3 linked regions of the Breoghania sp. L-A4 genome follow. The protein of the gene in region 1 interacts with the protein of each later gene in a pairwise test. Links are inferred from orthologs where the notes say so. Each region holds a gene or a part of one and is shown on either strand. Other genes may lie near its edges.

Region 1 (7,500 bases):
GCTCACGGGCGGGGCGAGCCTGTCGAACGCGAGCGGATACGTTGGCAAGGCGTCAGGCACCACGGCCGCGATCGAGGTGTCCGGCACGGACAGCCACTGGACGAATTCGGGAGATCTTCATGTCGGCGGCGACGGCACCGGCACGCTGACGGTGTCGGAGGGTGGCGCGGTGACGAGCGCCGCCGCGTCTCTGGGGAATGGCGGCGCCGGCGTTGGCACGGCCAGCATCACCGATGCGGGCTCGACATGGACCAATGAGTTCTTAATCGTTGGCCGGTCAGGTACGGGCGCGCTGCGCATTGCCGATGGTGGCAAAATCACGACTGATGACAACGGATTTGTCGGTATGCAGGTCGGCAGCAAAGGTGCGGTTACGATCACCGGCACGAGTTCGACTTGGACCACCGGCGGGTTTCTCGACGTCGGTGCCGCGGGCAATGGCACGCTGGCGATTTCAGCCGGTGGAGCCGTGAACACCGATTTCGGATTTATCGGTCATTACGGAACCGGCACCGGCGCGGTCGTGGTGACCGGCGCGCACTCGCGCTTTACCAGCACCTCGGGGCTGGAGATCGGAAGTCTTGGCACCGGCGTCCTGACGATTGCCGATGGCGGCACGGTCGACGTCGGCGGCGGATCCGGCACCGTGACGCTCACTCTGACGGATGGGGCGACCGCAACGATCAACATCGGGCCGCCGCCGGCGACACGGCCGTGGCGGCCGGCACCCTGAACGCCGGAACCCTGGCGTTTGACATCGGCACCGCCAAGCTCGTCTTCAACCACACCGATACCGACTACGAATTCGACGAGCGCTTGACCGGTTCCGGTGCCCTTGAGCACTATTCCGGCACGACCAGCCTGACTGGCGATCTGTCGGCTTTTACCGGCACGACATCGATTCTCGGCGGCACGCTGTCGATGAACACGGCCTACGGCGGGGCGATCACCGTCGGCAATGGCGGACGCTTCGGCGGCAACGGAACCGTCGGGTCGATCGCAGCCAGTTCCGGCGCGACAGTCGCGCCCGGCAATTCCATCGGCACGATGAACGTGACCGGCACTGTGGTATTCGACCCGGGCTCGACATATGAGGTGGAGATCGACAGTGGTGGCAACTCCGACCTGATCGCGGCGACCGGAGCCGCGACGATCAATGGCGGCACCGTCTCCGTGATCCCCTATCCGGGCTACGCCGTGGCCACCCCCTATACGATCCTGACGGCCACCGGCGGCGTGACAGGGACCTTCGATGCCGTCACCTTCGCCTCCCTCTTCCTGACGCCGTCGCTCACCTACAACGCCAATGACGTGCAGCTGACGCTGGCACAGACAGCAAGCTTCGCCAGCGTGGCCGCGACACGCAACCAGGCGGCGACGGCCGCGGGACTGGATAGTGTAGGCAATGGCAGTGTCTTCGATGCTGTCCTGGCGCTCGGCACCACTGCCGAGGCGCAGGCTGCCTATGACGCCCTGTCGGGCGAGATCCACGCCTCCGCCAACGGCCTGTTGCTGACCGGGAGCCGGTTTGGCCGCGACGCCATCGGCGATCGCATCCGGGGCGCGTTCTCCGGCCTCGGCGCTTCGGAGATGCCGCAGATCGCCTTCCATGGAGAAGGCGGCGTTCCGGGACCCGATGGCGGCGCCATCGCCTGGGGCAGGCTTTCGGCAACTGGGGCGGACGGCCGGCGACGGCAATGCGGCGCGGATGGATCACAGCAGCGGCGGCTTCCTGTTCGGCGCGGACGCGGAGGTTCAGGACGGCTGGCGCGTGGGTCTTCTCGCCGGCTACGGCCACAGCAGTTTCTCCGCCGACGGCGTGCGTTCGAGCGGAAACGCCGACAGCTATCATCTGGGCGCCTACGCCGGCCGGCAGTTCGGTCCAATCGGGCTGCGGACGGGCGCGACCTACGCCTGGCACGATGTTTCCACGACGCGCTCCGTCACCATCGGCTCCTTCACCGACACGCTCACCGCCGACTACGCAGCCGCCACGGCGCAAGTCTTCGGCGAAGCGGGCTATACGCTCGACACCGCATTCGCCCGGTTCGAACCCTTCGCGGGCCTCGCGCTGGTTCACCAGCACAACGACGGATTTTCCGAGAGCGGCGGGGCCGCGGCGCTGACCGTATCCTCCGCGTCGCAAACGCTCGGCGTCACGACGCTGGGCGCGCGCGCCGAACGGCAGTTCGCGGCCACGGGCACCCTCACCGCCTCGCTCGCCGGCACGCTCGGCTGGCGTCACGCCATCGGCGACGTCTCGGCCGGCTCCACCATGCGGTTTGCCGGCGGCGACGCCTTCACGATCACGGGCGCACCGATCGATCGCGATACGGCGCTGATCGAAGCCGGTCTGAAACTCGGCCTTGGCGACAACGCCAGGCTCGATATCAGCTACCAGGGGGAACTGGGCGCCCGAGCCCAGGATCACGGCGTGAAGGCCGGTTTCTCGGCGCGCTTCTAGAGCGCTTCCTTGTCAAATGGAACCATTCTGCGGAGATGAATTTTGTCGAGGATCAAGAGGATTGGCGAAGGGCATATCGCGGATATAGCCGAGACGGGCCTCGCCGATAATCGGGAAAATTCATCCCGCCCAAAGGGTTGGTCGAAACCGGCCGTCCGCCGCGTCAACGGCCTCCGCCGTAGCATGGGCTACGCCGTTCGCCCGTTTCCTCGCGGATCGAACCGGTTTGGACCAACAGAATTGATTCCATTTGACAAGGAAACGCTCTGAAGCGCGTCGGTTTCCCTCCATTCACCCCCTCGCCGCGCCCGGAATCTGCTAGTCTCGCGGCATGGAATGGACCGGCGAAGCGATCATTCTGGGCACCCGCAAACACGGGGAGACGAGCGTCATCCTCGAGGTGATGACGCTTGAGCGCGGCCGGCATCTGGGACTGGTGCGCGGCGGGCGCTCGCGCAGGCTGCAGCCCATGCTGCAGCCGGGCAACGCCGTGCATGTCACCTGGCGCGCGCGGCTGACCGACCATCTGGGGCATTTCTCCGTCGAGCCGGTGAAATCCCGCGCGGCCGCGCTGATGGAAAGCGCCGTGGGCATTCATGGCGTGCAGCATCTGGCGGGGCTGCTGCGGCTGCTGCCCGAGCGCGACGCGCATGCGACCCTCTATGATGCCTTGAGCATCGTGCTCGATCATATGGACACGCCGGCTGTCGCAGCCGCCCTGATGGCGCGGTTCGAGCTGGAAATGCTTACGGAATTGGGATTTGGGCTGGATTTGAGCCAATGCGCGGCGACCGGCGCAACGCGGGACCTGATCTGGGTGTCGCCGAAATCCGGTCGCGCCGTCTCACGCGAGGCGGGCGCGCCTTACGCGACGAAACTGCTGCCGCTGCCGGGCTTTCTCAGCCACCGCGAGGGCGCCAACGCGCCGCCCAGCGCGGACGCCGACGACCTGCGCGATGCCTTCAGGTTGACGGGTTTCTTTCTCGACCGCCACGTTTTCGCGCCGCGCGGGATCATATGGCCGGCGGCAAGGGAGGGGTTTGTCGAAGCGTGCAGGAGAGTGCGAGCGGAGACTGGATAGCGGAACAATATTCTCAATCTGCCGACAAAGCTGAAGAAGCCCTCCTTCGTCATGGTCGGGCTTGTCCCGACCACCCATAAGCCTTTGAAAACATGGGTCCTCGGCACAAGGCCGAGGATGACGACCGAGGGGTATGAGGGTCGTCGCCATGCTCCCAAAGCTCTGCTGGTGCGTCCGGTCTGACATTCGCGCCGGATATTCGAATTCAACCCCGGTTTTCCGCCCCCTCCGCACTCTCCCGCCTTGCAGGTTTCCGCCAATCACGCTAGCCAGAGAGCATGGGAAAAGAGCTGATTCCGCCGGGAGGCATTGAGAGCGTCAACCTGCGCGATGCGCTGGAAGAGCGCTACCTTGCCTATGCGCTGTCGACCATCATGCACCGGGCGCTGCCGGACGTGCGCGACGGCATGAAACCGGTGCACCGGCGGCTGCTTTACGCCATGCGGTTGCTCAAGCTGGATCCCGGCCAGGGCTTCAAGAAATGCGCCCGCGTCGTCGGCGACGTGATGGGTAAGTTCCATCCGCACGGCGACCAGTCGATCTACGACGCGCTGGTGCGGCTGGCGCAGGAATTCGCCCAGCGCTACCCGCTGGTGGATGGCCAGGGCAACTTCGGCAACATCGACGGCGATAACGCCGCCGCCATGCGCTACACGGAAGCAAGGCTCACCGACGTCGCCAAGCGGCTGCTGGACGGCATCGACGAGGATGCGATCGATTTCCGCGAGACCTACGATGGGCTCGACAAGGAGCCGATCGTGCTGCCGGGCGGGTTTCCCAACCTGCTCGCCAATGGCTCCGCCGGTATCGCCGTGGGCATGGCCACCTCGATCCCGCCGCACAACATCGTCGAGCTCTGCGACGCCTCGCTGCACCTGATCAAGCATCCCAACACCGATGTCGACAAGCTGGTCGAATTCGTGCGCGGCCCGGATTTCCCCACCGGCGGCATCCTGGTGGAAGAGCCCGCGGCGATCCTGGAATCCTATCGCACGGGCCGCGGCGGCTTCCGAGTCCGCGCGCGCTGGGAGAAAGAGGACACCGGCCGCGGCACCTGGGTGGTGGTGGTCACCGAGATCCCCTACCAGGTGCAGAAGGCCAAGCTGATCGAGAAGATCGCCGAGCTCTTGATCGCCAAGCGGCTGCCGCTGCTGGCCGACATCCGCGACGAGTCGGCGGAGGACGTGCGCGTGGTGCTGGAGCCGCGCTCGCGCAACGTCGATCCGGAAATGCTGATGGCGTCGCTGTTCAAGCTGACGGATCTGGAAAACCGCTTTTCGCTCAATATGAACGTGCTGTCCAAGGGACAGGTGCCCACGGTCATGAGCCTCAAGGACGTGCTCGCCGAATGGCTCGAGCACCGCAAGGAGGTGCTCGTCCGGCGCTCGACCTTCCGGCTCAAGCAGATCGAGCACCGGCTGGAGGTCCTGGAAGGCTATCTGATCGCCTACCTCAACCTCGACGAGGTGATCCGCATCATCCGCTACGAGGATGAGCCGAAGGCCGAGCTGATCAAGGCCTTCAAGCTCTCCGACGTGCAGGCGGAAGCCATCCTCAACATGCGGCTGCGCTCCTTGCGCAAGCTGGAAGAGATCGAGATCCAGGGTGAGCACGACAAGCTCAGCCTTGAGCGCGACGAGCTGAAGGCGCTGATCGCCTCGGACGATCTGCTGTGGGGCAAGGTCTCCGGCGAGATCAAGGACCTGCGCAAGGCCTATGGTCCCAAAACGCCGCTGGGCAAGCGCCGCACCGGCTTCGGCGAGGCGGTGGAGCACGATCTCGACGACATCCAGCAGGCGATGATCGAGCGCGAGCCGGTCACCGTCGTCGTCTCGGACAAGGGCTGGATCCGGGCCCTGAAGGGCCATATCCAGGACACCTCGACGCTGGCCTTCAAGCAGGGCGACAAGCTGAAGATGGCCTTCCATGCGGAGACCACCGACAAGCTGCTGGTGTTTTCCACCGGCGGACGGTTCTACACGCTCGGCGCCGACCGCCTGCCCGGCGGGCGCGGCAACGGCGAGCCGATCCGCCTGATGGTCGACATGGACCAGGACCAGGACATCGTCGCCGTCTTCGTGCACAAGCCAGGCCGCAAGCTGCTGGTCGCCTCCACGGACGCGCGCGGCTTCATCGTGCCGGAGGCCGACGTGATCGCCAACACCCGCAAGGGCAAGCAGGTGCTCAACGTCGGCATGCCGGCGGAAGCCACGCTCTGCGTGCCGGCGGACGGCGACCACATCGCGGTGATCGGCGCCAACCGCAAGCTGCTGATCTTCCCGCTCGAGCAGGTGGCGGAGATGTCGCGCGGACGCGGCGTGCGTCTGCAGCGCTACAAGGACGGCGGGATTTCGGACGCGGTGGTGTTCAAGGCCGAGGACGGGTTGAGCTGGATGGATTCCTCGGGCCGCAGCTTCACCCGCTCGATGGAAGAGCTTGCCGACTGGCGCGGCGACCGCGCCCAGGCCGGCCGCCTGCCGCCGCAGGGTTTCCCGCGCTCGAACAAATTCGGCACCAACACGCTGTAGGGCAGGCTTTCGCGGCAACTATCGCATCGGCGCAGGAAACCGCTCATCGCCGCGATGCGGGGGAGCGCTTGAGCAGGCGAAATCCGACCACGACGGCATAATCTGCAATTTGCGTGGTCATTCCTTCCATCCCTTCACAACAGGCTCATCGAGCGTTGACGGTCCGGCCAAAAGACTCATAAATACAATGAATTCATCCAACTCGCGGACATAAACTGGCACTTGTTTAGAGAACGCAGCCCAAAGCATCCCCCCGTCCCAATCGACAGTGAAACTTGCGCCCTTAGACTCATCCTTGGAATAGGTCTTGTTTGACCAAAAAGATTGACTGCGTCCGGGATACAAGACGTCATAGTTGCAGCCAAAGGAGCCGGGTCTTTCCAGATCGACAAACCGGCCCTTGTCGGTCGAGATCACAGGATGGATCGTGTCGTAGGTTGCGAAGCGGCCTACCTTCGCCACTTCATCCGCCGGCGCATATCCGACCGGCAGCAGAGAAGGCACATTGCGCGCACCGAGATACCGAATGGCTGCATCGAACTTCAGCCAAAACTCACTTGCAATCAGGTAAGCGCGCCCGTCTTTCGGTAGATCAGTAACCCAATCCTCTAGCCCCGGTACCTTGGACCATTCAGAGCGTGGCACCCGCCATGCGCCGTAACAGACGGATACGATGTGAATTCCCGGTCGCATTCCGCGTTCTTTATAGAGTTTCAGCTCCTTTGCGGCGTCTTGGTCCCTGGGAAAGATAAACGGCGTCAGATCCGGGCTTTCCGTCTCGGCCCGTTTCTCGGACGCCCTGAAAGCCCGTCTGTCCACCTTGACCGGGGGATAGACCTTGATGAATTCCACATGGCCATGCTTGCCGGATAGCCCCGTCGCGCTGACGTAATATTCCATCCGGTCGAAGGTCTCGGCATCGTTCACCCACAGGACCGGCATCTTGGAATCCGGTTTCAGCTTCCGGTGTTCTTCCGTGAAAGGTTGGACCAGAAACCGGTGGACCTGTTTTTTGTCTTCCTCGATCTCCCTTCGGCTGGCCGACGCCCAACTGCAAGCGTGTATCACCGGCGTGTAGACAGCCGCCTTGCTGTCCGGCACCTTGGCGCCGATCACCGGTGGATTTCGGTAGTCTGCACCGGTGGTGGTCCCGGGAGAAACCATCCAGTCCGTCACCAGCGTGCCGGTACACTTGATCACCCGCTCGATGGTGACCGGCACCCCGTCGACCTTCACATCGACCGCGTAGCGATAATACACCGGGTAGCGTGGATCATTCCGCTCGCAGCCGGCAAGCAGCAGGCTGCACAAGAGCGCCATTGCGCCGGTGCACAGGCGTGATCCGGGGGCCGGTCGGCGGCGGATGGAGGCATTTTCTGGGGATCGGAAACTATTCATCAGGGCAATCTCGTTGAGGTAATACCCCT
Region 2 (2,946 bases), 450 kb from region 1 along the record:
CGCCGGCTGCTTGTCCTGATTGCGTGGCGGCGTCGTGCCGCCTGCCAAGCCTGTCCGGGCCGCCGGATCGCCTGATACACGGGCAAAGAGTCTGTGGGCGAGTGCGCCTTTTTGTTCTAATCCCTTTGGATCTTTGCAATAGTGCCGCCATGAAAGACCTGTCTCAAGGGACCGCTTATGACCGATGATCCCGTCGAAACGCCGGCTGAGGGCAATGGCGCGGGCAGCGCCGCGGCTGCCGCGCAGGGCGGGGCGATGATGCCGCTGTTCTACTCCGCGCCCGAAGCGCTGAACCCGGACCGGCACGGCGCGCTGGGGCTGGATAGCAGCGATGACATGAGCTTCGCCGCCGCGACCCAGGCGATCCCCATCACGCTGGCGGAGTTCCCCGCCGCCTGCCGGACCTATCCCATTGTTTTCGTTGGGCGCGATGTGCCGCAGCCGGTGGCGATGGTGGGGCTGCGCCAGCAGCAGAATCTGTTCGTCGGCGCGGACGGGCGCTGGAAACCGTCCACCTATGTGCCGGGTTATGTGCGCCGCTACCCCTATATTCTGGTGCGCGAGAACAGCGGCGACAATTTCGCGCTCTGCATTGACAGTGCGTGCCCGCGGTTGCGCGACGGTGGTGAGGTCCCGCTGTTCGTCGACGGCAAGCCGAGCGAGCAGACGGAAAAGGCGCTGGAGTTCTGCGCCACCTTCCAGCGCCAGGCCGGGGCCACGGACACGTTCGTCGCCCGGCTCAAGGAGCTGGACCTGCTGGTTTCCAACCAGGCGCAATTCACCCTGAAGGACGGTGAAACCGTCCGCATCGCCGATTATTTCGTCATCGACGAGCGCCGCCTGCAGGAACTGCCCGATGAGGCCTATCTCGGCCTGCGCAACGACGGTCTGATGGCCGGCATCTATTGCCAGCTTCTCTCGACGCAGGTCTGGCCGGATCTCGTCGCCATGGCGGAATAGGCCTCCGCGCCCGTGTTGCGGCGGAAGGGGCGGCTAAGGCGCTGCTTGCATTGATGGGAACAAAATGCGAACATGTCCGCGTTTTGATCCTGCGGCGCGGTGGCGGCTTGCGGTATTGTGGAGCCTATTGTGGAAAACCGGATGGTTTTGCGATGTTCGCGCCGCAAAAGCGTTAGGGTCGCCCAAAGATTTGAGACGGGAGTTCAGACATGGCTGGCAGCGTAAACAAGGTCATTCTGGTCGGCAATCTGGGCGCCGATCCGGAAATCCGCCGCACACAGGATGGCCGTCCGATCGCCAATCTGAGTGTCGCCACCTCGGACAGCTGGCGCGACAAGAACACCGGTGAGCGCCGCGAGCGCACCGAGTGGCATCGTGTGGTGATCTTCAACGAGGGCCTGTGCAAGGTCGCCGAGCAGTATCTGCGCAAGGGTTCGAAGGTCTATCTCGAGGGCCAGCTGCAGACCCGCAAATGGCAGGACCAGAGCGGCCAGGACAAATATTCCACGGAAGTTGTGCTGCAGGGCTTCAACTCGACGCTGACCATGCTTGACGGGCGCGCCCAGGGTGAGGGCGGCGGTGATTACAGCTCCGGCGGACGGGTCGGCCAGGGCAGTCAGGGCGGCGGCGACTTCGGCCAGTCCGCGCCGATGAACCAGGGCGGCCAGTATGGCGGCGGTCAGGGCGGCCAGGGTGGCCAGAGTGCTCCGGGCGGCCAGCGCAGCGGCCCGGTCGACGACATGGACGACGAAATCCCGTTCTGAGCGAATGTTGGGTTGGATATTTTCGGCCGTTGGCATGATGCCGCCGACCCTTCGAGACAGCCGCACGCGCGGCCTCCTCAGGGTGACGTTGAGTGCGTGGCGATCTCACGAAAAATATCAACACGGACAACGTCATGCTGAGGAGCCGTCTCAGACGGCGTCTCGAAGCATCGGCGGCTTGCTCTATCGGTCCCCACTCCCTGCAAGGGCGGGTGCGCGGTGGAGGCGGGCTTGTCCCACCGGTTGCAAAGAATGGTTCCTGTGACCGGCGTTGCGCGGTGTCTGAGAGGAAGCGCCTTGCGCGGTATGCTTGCGCGGCCCGGCTCCGTTCAGGCCGCCTTTTCGCAATGGAGCACCATCGGCCGATGAGCCTCGCCCCTCTGTTTTCCGCGCCCTTGATCATCCAGCTTCATGCCTATGCCGCGTTTGCGGCCTTTGCGCTCGGATTGCTGCAGTTCGCCCGCGCCAAGGGTGACGGCACGCACCGGCGCTCCGGCTGGATCTGGGTGGCGCTGATGGCGGGGCTCGCCGGTTCGTCGTTCTTCATCCACGAGATCCGCCTGGTGGGACCCTGGAGCCCGATCCATCTGCTGGCGGTCTATGTGCTGGTGCAACTGCCGTTTGCGGTGTTCGCGGCGCGCGGCAACCGGATCCAGGCGCATCGCCGCGCCATGACGGGGCTGTTCGTCGGCGCGCTGGTCGTGGCGGGGCTGTTCACCTTCCTGCCGGGCAGGATCCTGCATCAGGTGGTCTTCGGCGGCTGAGCCGTCGGCGTCAGTGCGCCTCTGTCGCGGCTGCATCCGTCTCCTGGCGCACCATTTCCTCATGGTGCTTGCGGTTCTGCACCTCGATAAACAGGCGGCGGACCATCGGAAAACGCGCCTTGATGGTCTGTTCCAGCTTGTAGATCGCGTCCTCGACCTGGCCGACGGAGATGTCGTTCTTGAAATCCAGCGACACCGCCAGCAGCACGTCGTCCGGTCCCATGTGCATGGTGCGCAGCTCGTTCAGCGCGTCGACATTCGGTGTCTCGGCCACCAGCGCGCGGATGTTCGCCACCAGCTCCGGCGAGGCGGATTCGCCCAGCAGCAGCCCCTTGGTCTCATAGGCGAGGAAGATCGCCGTGCCGCCGAGGATGATGCCGATGACGACGGAGGCCGCGCCGTCGAGCCAGGGCAGGCCGAGAATCTGCGCCGCCGCCAGGCCGATGAAGGCAGCGACC
Region 3 (2,781 bases), 1.7 Mb from region 1 along the record:
GAGCCTCAGACAGCGCAATCCCCACCCGAGCCTGCGCTCAGCGACGTCCCGTCCGAGACCACGCTCACCATCGGCACGCTGGAAGACGTGGCCGCGCTGGCGGCGCAAAACCGCGACATCTCCTTGAAATTCGCCATAGAGCGGCAAATCCGGCTGATCGCCATCCAGCCGGGCCGGCTCGACATCGCCATCGACAAGGGCGCGGCCGCTGATCTCGCGGGCGTGCTCGGCCGCAAGCTGAGCGACTGGACCGGACAACGCTGGCTTGTCGCCGTCAGCCGCGCCGAACCCGGCGCGCAGACGATCCATGAGCGCCGCGAGGCCGATCAGGCGCAGCTTGTCACCGACGCCCGCGCCAATCCGGCCGTCTCCGCCGTGCTCGACGCCTTTCCCGGCTCGGAAATCGTCGATGTGCGGGTTCTCGAGGGCGAAGACACAGATGTTCTTGATGCGTCTCCCGACGACGAGACGGACGACGACGACTGATATCAGAAAGCCGCGGAGCCGCATCGCCTCTTCCCGGCGCGGACTCTGGATTTCAACGCAAACGCGCCCATATCCGGCTGCGTGTTCCACCCACCCTCCGGCGCGTGCCAGGCCGCGACCCGGACAGATCCAACGAGGCGCCCCGATGGATTTCATGAAGATGATGAAGCAGGCCAAGCAGATGCAAGAGCAGATGGGCTCGCTTCAGGAGGAGGTCGCGGCCATCGAGGTCACTGGCGCCTCCGGCGGCGGCATGGTCGTCGTCACGCTGAACGGCAAGGGCACCATGCAGAGCCTGAAGATCGACCCCTCGCTCGCCAAGGCCGACGAAGTCGAGATCCTCGAGGATCTGATCATCGCCGCGCACAATGACGCCAAGGCCAAGGCGGAGGCCGCGATGGCCGAAAAGACCCAGGAGATGATGAGCGGTCTCGGTCTGCCCGCAGGCATGAAGCTGCCGTTTTGATCCGCCCTTCGCGCCGGGACATTCCATGAGCACGCGCAGGGTCACAGGACCGGAGATCGAGCGGCTGATCCAGTTGCTGGCCAAGCTTCCGGGGCTGGGGCCACGCTCGGCGCGCCGCGCGGCGCTGCAGCTGATCCAGAAGAAGGAACAGTTGCTGGTGCCGCTGGCCGAAGCCATGGGCGTGGCCGTTCAAAGCGTCGGCGTCTGCGCAACATGCGGCAACATCGACACCAGCGATCCTTGCACCGTCTGTGCCGATCCGCGCCGCGACGCGCGCACGATTGTCGTCGTGGAGGATGTTTCGGATCTGTGGGCGCTGGAACGCGCAGCCGCGATCAACGCGCGCTATCATGTGCTCGGCGGCACCCTGTCGCCGCTCGACGGCATCGGGCCGGAGGATCTGACAATCGACGCGCTGGTGGCGCGGGTAAAGGCCGGCGGCGTGGACGAAGTGATCCTGGCGGTGAACGCCACCATGGAGGGCCAGACGACCGCGCATTACGTCACAGACCAGCTCGCTGGCCTCGGTGCGAAGATTTCCCGGCTTGCGCATGGCGTGCCGGTCGGCGGCGAATTGGACTACCTCGACGAAGGAACGCTCAGCGCCGCCATCCGCTCCAGAACCCCGTTCTGATAACCGCAGCCTGATGGCGTTGACCGGAGCTATTCGCTGACCAGGCCTTCGCCCACGGCCTCGAGGCGGAAGGCCGCGGCCATCAGCGCCTTGGTGTAGTCGGTCCGCGGCGCGTCGAAAATCCTGTCCGACGTGCCGGATTCCACCACCTTGCCCTGGCGCATGACGATCACGTCGTTGGCGAGCGCGCGCACCACCTTCAGATCGTGGCTGATGAACAGATAGGCCAGGTCGTGCTTCTTCTGCAGGTCGCGCAGCAGATCGACCACCTGCGCCTGCACGCTCATGTCCAGCGCCGAGGTCGGCTCGTCGAGCATGACGAATTTCGGCTCCAGAACCATGGCCCGAGCCACCGAGATGCGCTGACGCTGGCCGCCGGAGAATTCATGCGGATAGCGGTGCATGGTCGCGGGATCAATGCCGACCTCGTCCAGCGCGGCGGCGACCTTGCGGTCGCGCTCCTGCTTTGACAGATGCGGCATGTGGATGCCCAGGCCTTCGGCGACGATCTCGGCGATCGACATGCGTGGGCTCAACGAGCCGAAGGGATCTTGGAAGACCACCTGCATGTCGCGGCGCAGCGGCCGCATGTCGCGCCAGGATTTCTCCTGGATGTCCTTGCCGAAAAACGCGATGCGACCTTTTGAGGAAATCATCCGCAGGATCGCCAGCCCGAGCGTGGTCTTGCCCGAGCCGCTCTCGCCCACCACACCCAGCGTTTGGCCCTCGCGCACCCGCACGTCGATGCCGTCCACCGCCTTGATGTGATCGACGGTGCGGCGCAGGAAGCCGCGCTTGACCGGGAACCAGACCTTCAGATCGTCCGCCTCCACGACGATGGGGCGCTCCATGTCGCGTTTCGGCGGTGTGCCCTTCGGTTCCGCCGCCAGCAGATGACGCGTGTAGGCGTGCTGCGGATTGGTGAAAATCCCCTCGACCGGTCCTTGTTCAACGATCTCGCCGTCGGTCATCACGCAAACCCGGTCGGCGGTCTTGCGCACGATCCCGAGGTCATGGGTGATGAACAGCATGGCCATGCCGCGTTCGCCCTGCAGATCCTTCAGCAGCTTCAGGATCTGCGCCTGCACGGTCACGTCGAGCGCGGTGGTCGGCTCATCGGCGATCAACAGGTCCGGTTCATTCGCAAGCGCCATGGCGATCATCACGCGCTGGCGCTGGCCGCCGGAAAGCTGAT

Evidence for each region. Proteins that work in one complex are often made in the same cells at the same time.
Region 2: the proteins of recO (region 1) and D1F64_RS11385 interact in binary tests that used the Escherichia coli proteins (3 or more experiments, as listed by UniProt). The link is inferred for Breoghania sp. L-A4 from one-to-one orthologs.
Region 3: the proteins of recO (region 1) and recR interact in binary tests that used the Escherichia coli proteins (3 or more experiments, as listed by UniProt). The link is inferred for Breoghania sp. L-A4 from one-to-one orthologs.

The regions. Positions count from the first base shown.
Region 1 is NZ_CP031841.1:2,023,879-2,031,378, reverse strand. What follows is about bases 1,786-4,670. They hold recO (DNA repair protein RecO), read left to right. Parts: upstream 1,786-2,795; coding sequence 2,796-3,545; downstream 3,546-4,670. Other genes in these bases: parC (DNA topoisomerase IV subunit A), read left to right, coding at 3,824-4,670; D1F64_RS09405 (autotransporter domain-containing protein), read left to right, coding at 1,786-2,464. Outside these bases: D1F64_RS09415 (hypothetical protein), read left to right, coding at 1-733; D1F64_RS09410 (hypothetical protein), read right to left, coding at 933-1,157; more of D1F64_RS09405, read left to right, coding at 1,709-1,785; more of parC, read left to right, coding at 4,671-6,073; D1F64_RS09390 (hypothetical protein), read right to left, coding at 6,191-7,471. UniProt on the Escherichia coli protein: Involved in DNA repair and RecF pathway recombination.
Region 2 is NZ_CP031841.1:2,475,595-2,478,540, forward strand. It holds D1F64_RS11385 (single-stranded DNA-binding protein), read left to right. Parts: upstream 1-1,169; coding sequence 1,170-1,724; downstream 1,725-2,946. Other genes in the region: D1F64_RS11380 (SapC family protein), read left to right, coding at 178-960; D1F64_RS11390 (DUF2306 domain-containing protein), read left to right, coding at 2,090-2,488; D1F64_RS11395 (cation diffusion facilitator family transporter), read right to left, coding at 2,499-2,946. UniProt on the Escherichia coli protein: Plays an important role in DNA replication, recombination and repair. Binds to ssDNA and to an array of partner proteins to recruit them to their sites of action during DNA metabolism. Acts as a sliding platform that migrates on DNA via reptation.
Region 3 is NZ_CP031841.1:369,632-372,412, reverse strand. It holds recR (recombination mediator RecR), read left to right. Parts: upstream 1-977; coding sequence 978-1,586; downstream 1,587-2,781. Other genes in the region: D1F64_RS01765 (ABC transporter ATP-binding protein), read right to left, coding at 1,616-2,781; D1F64_RS01775 (YbaB/EbfC family nucleoid-associated protein), read left to right, coding at 632-952; D1F64_RS01780 (DNA polymerase III subunit gamma/tau), read left to right, coding at 1-486. UniProt on the Escherichia coli protein: May play a role in DNA repair. It seems to be involved in an RecBC-independent recombinational process of DNA repair. It may act with RecF and RecO.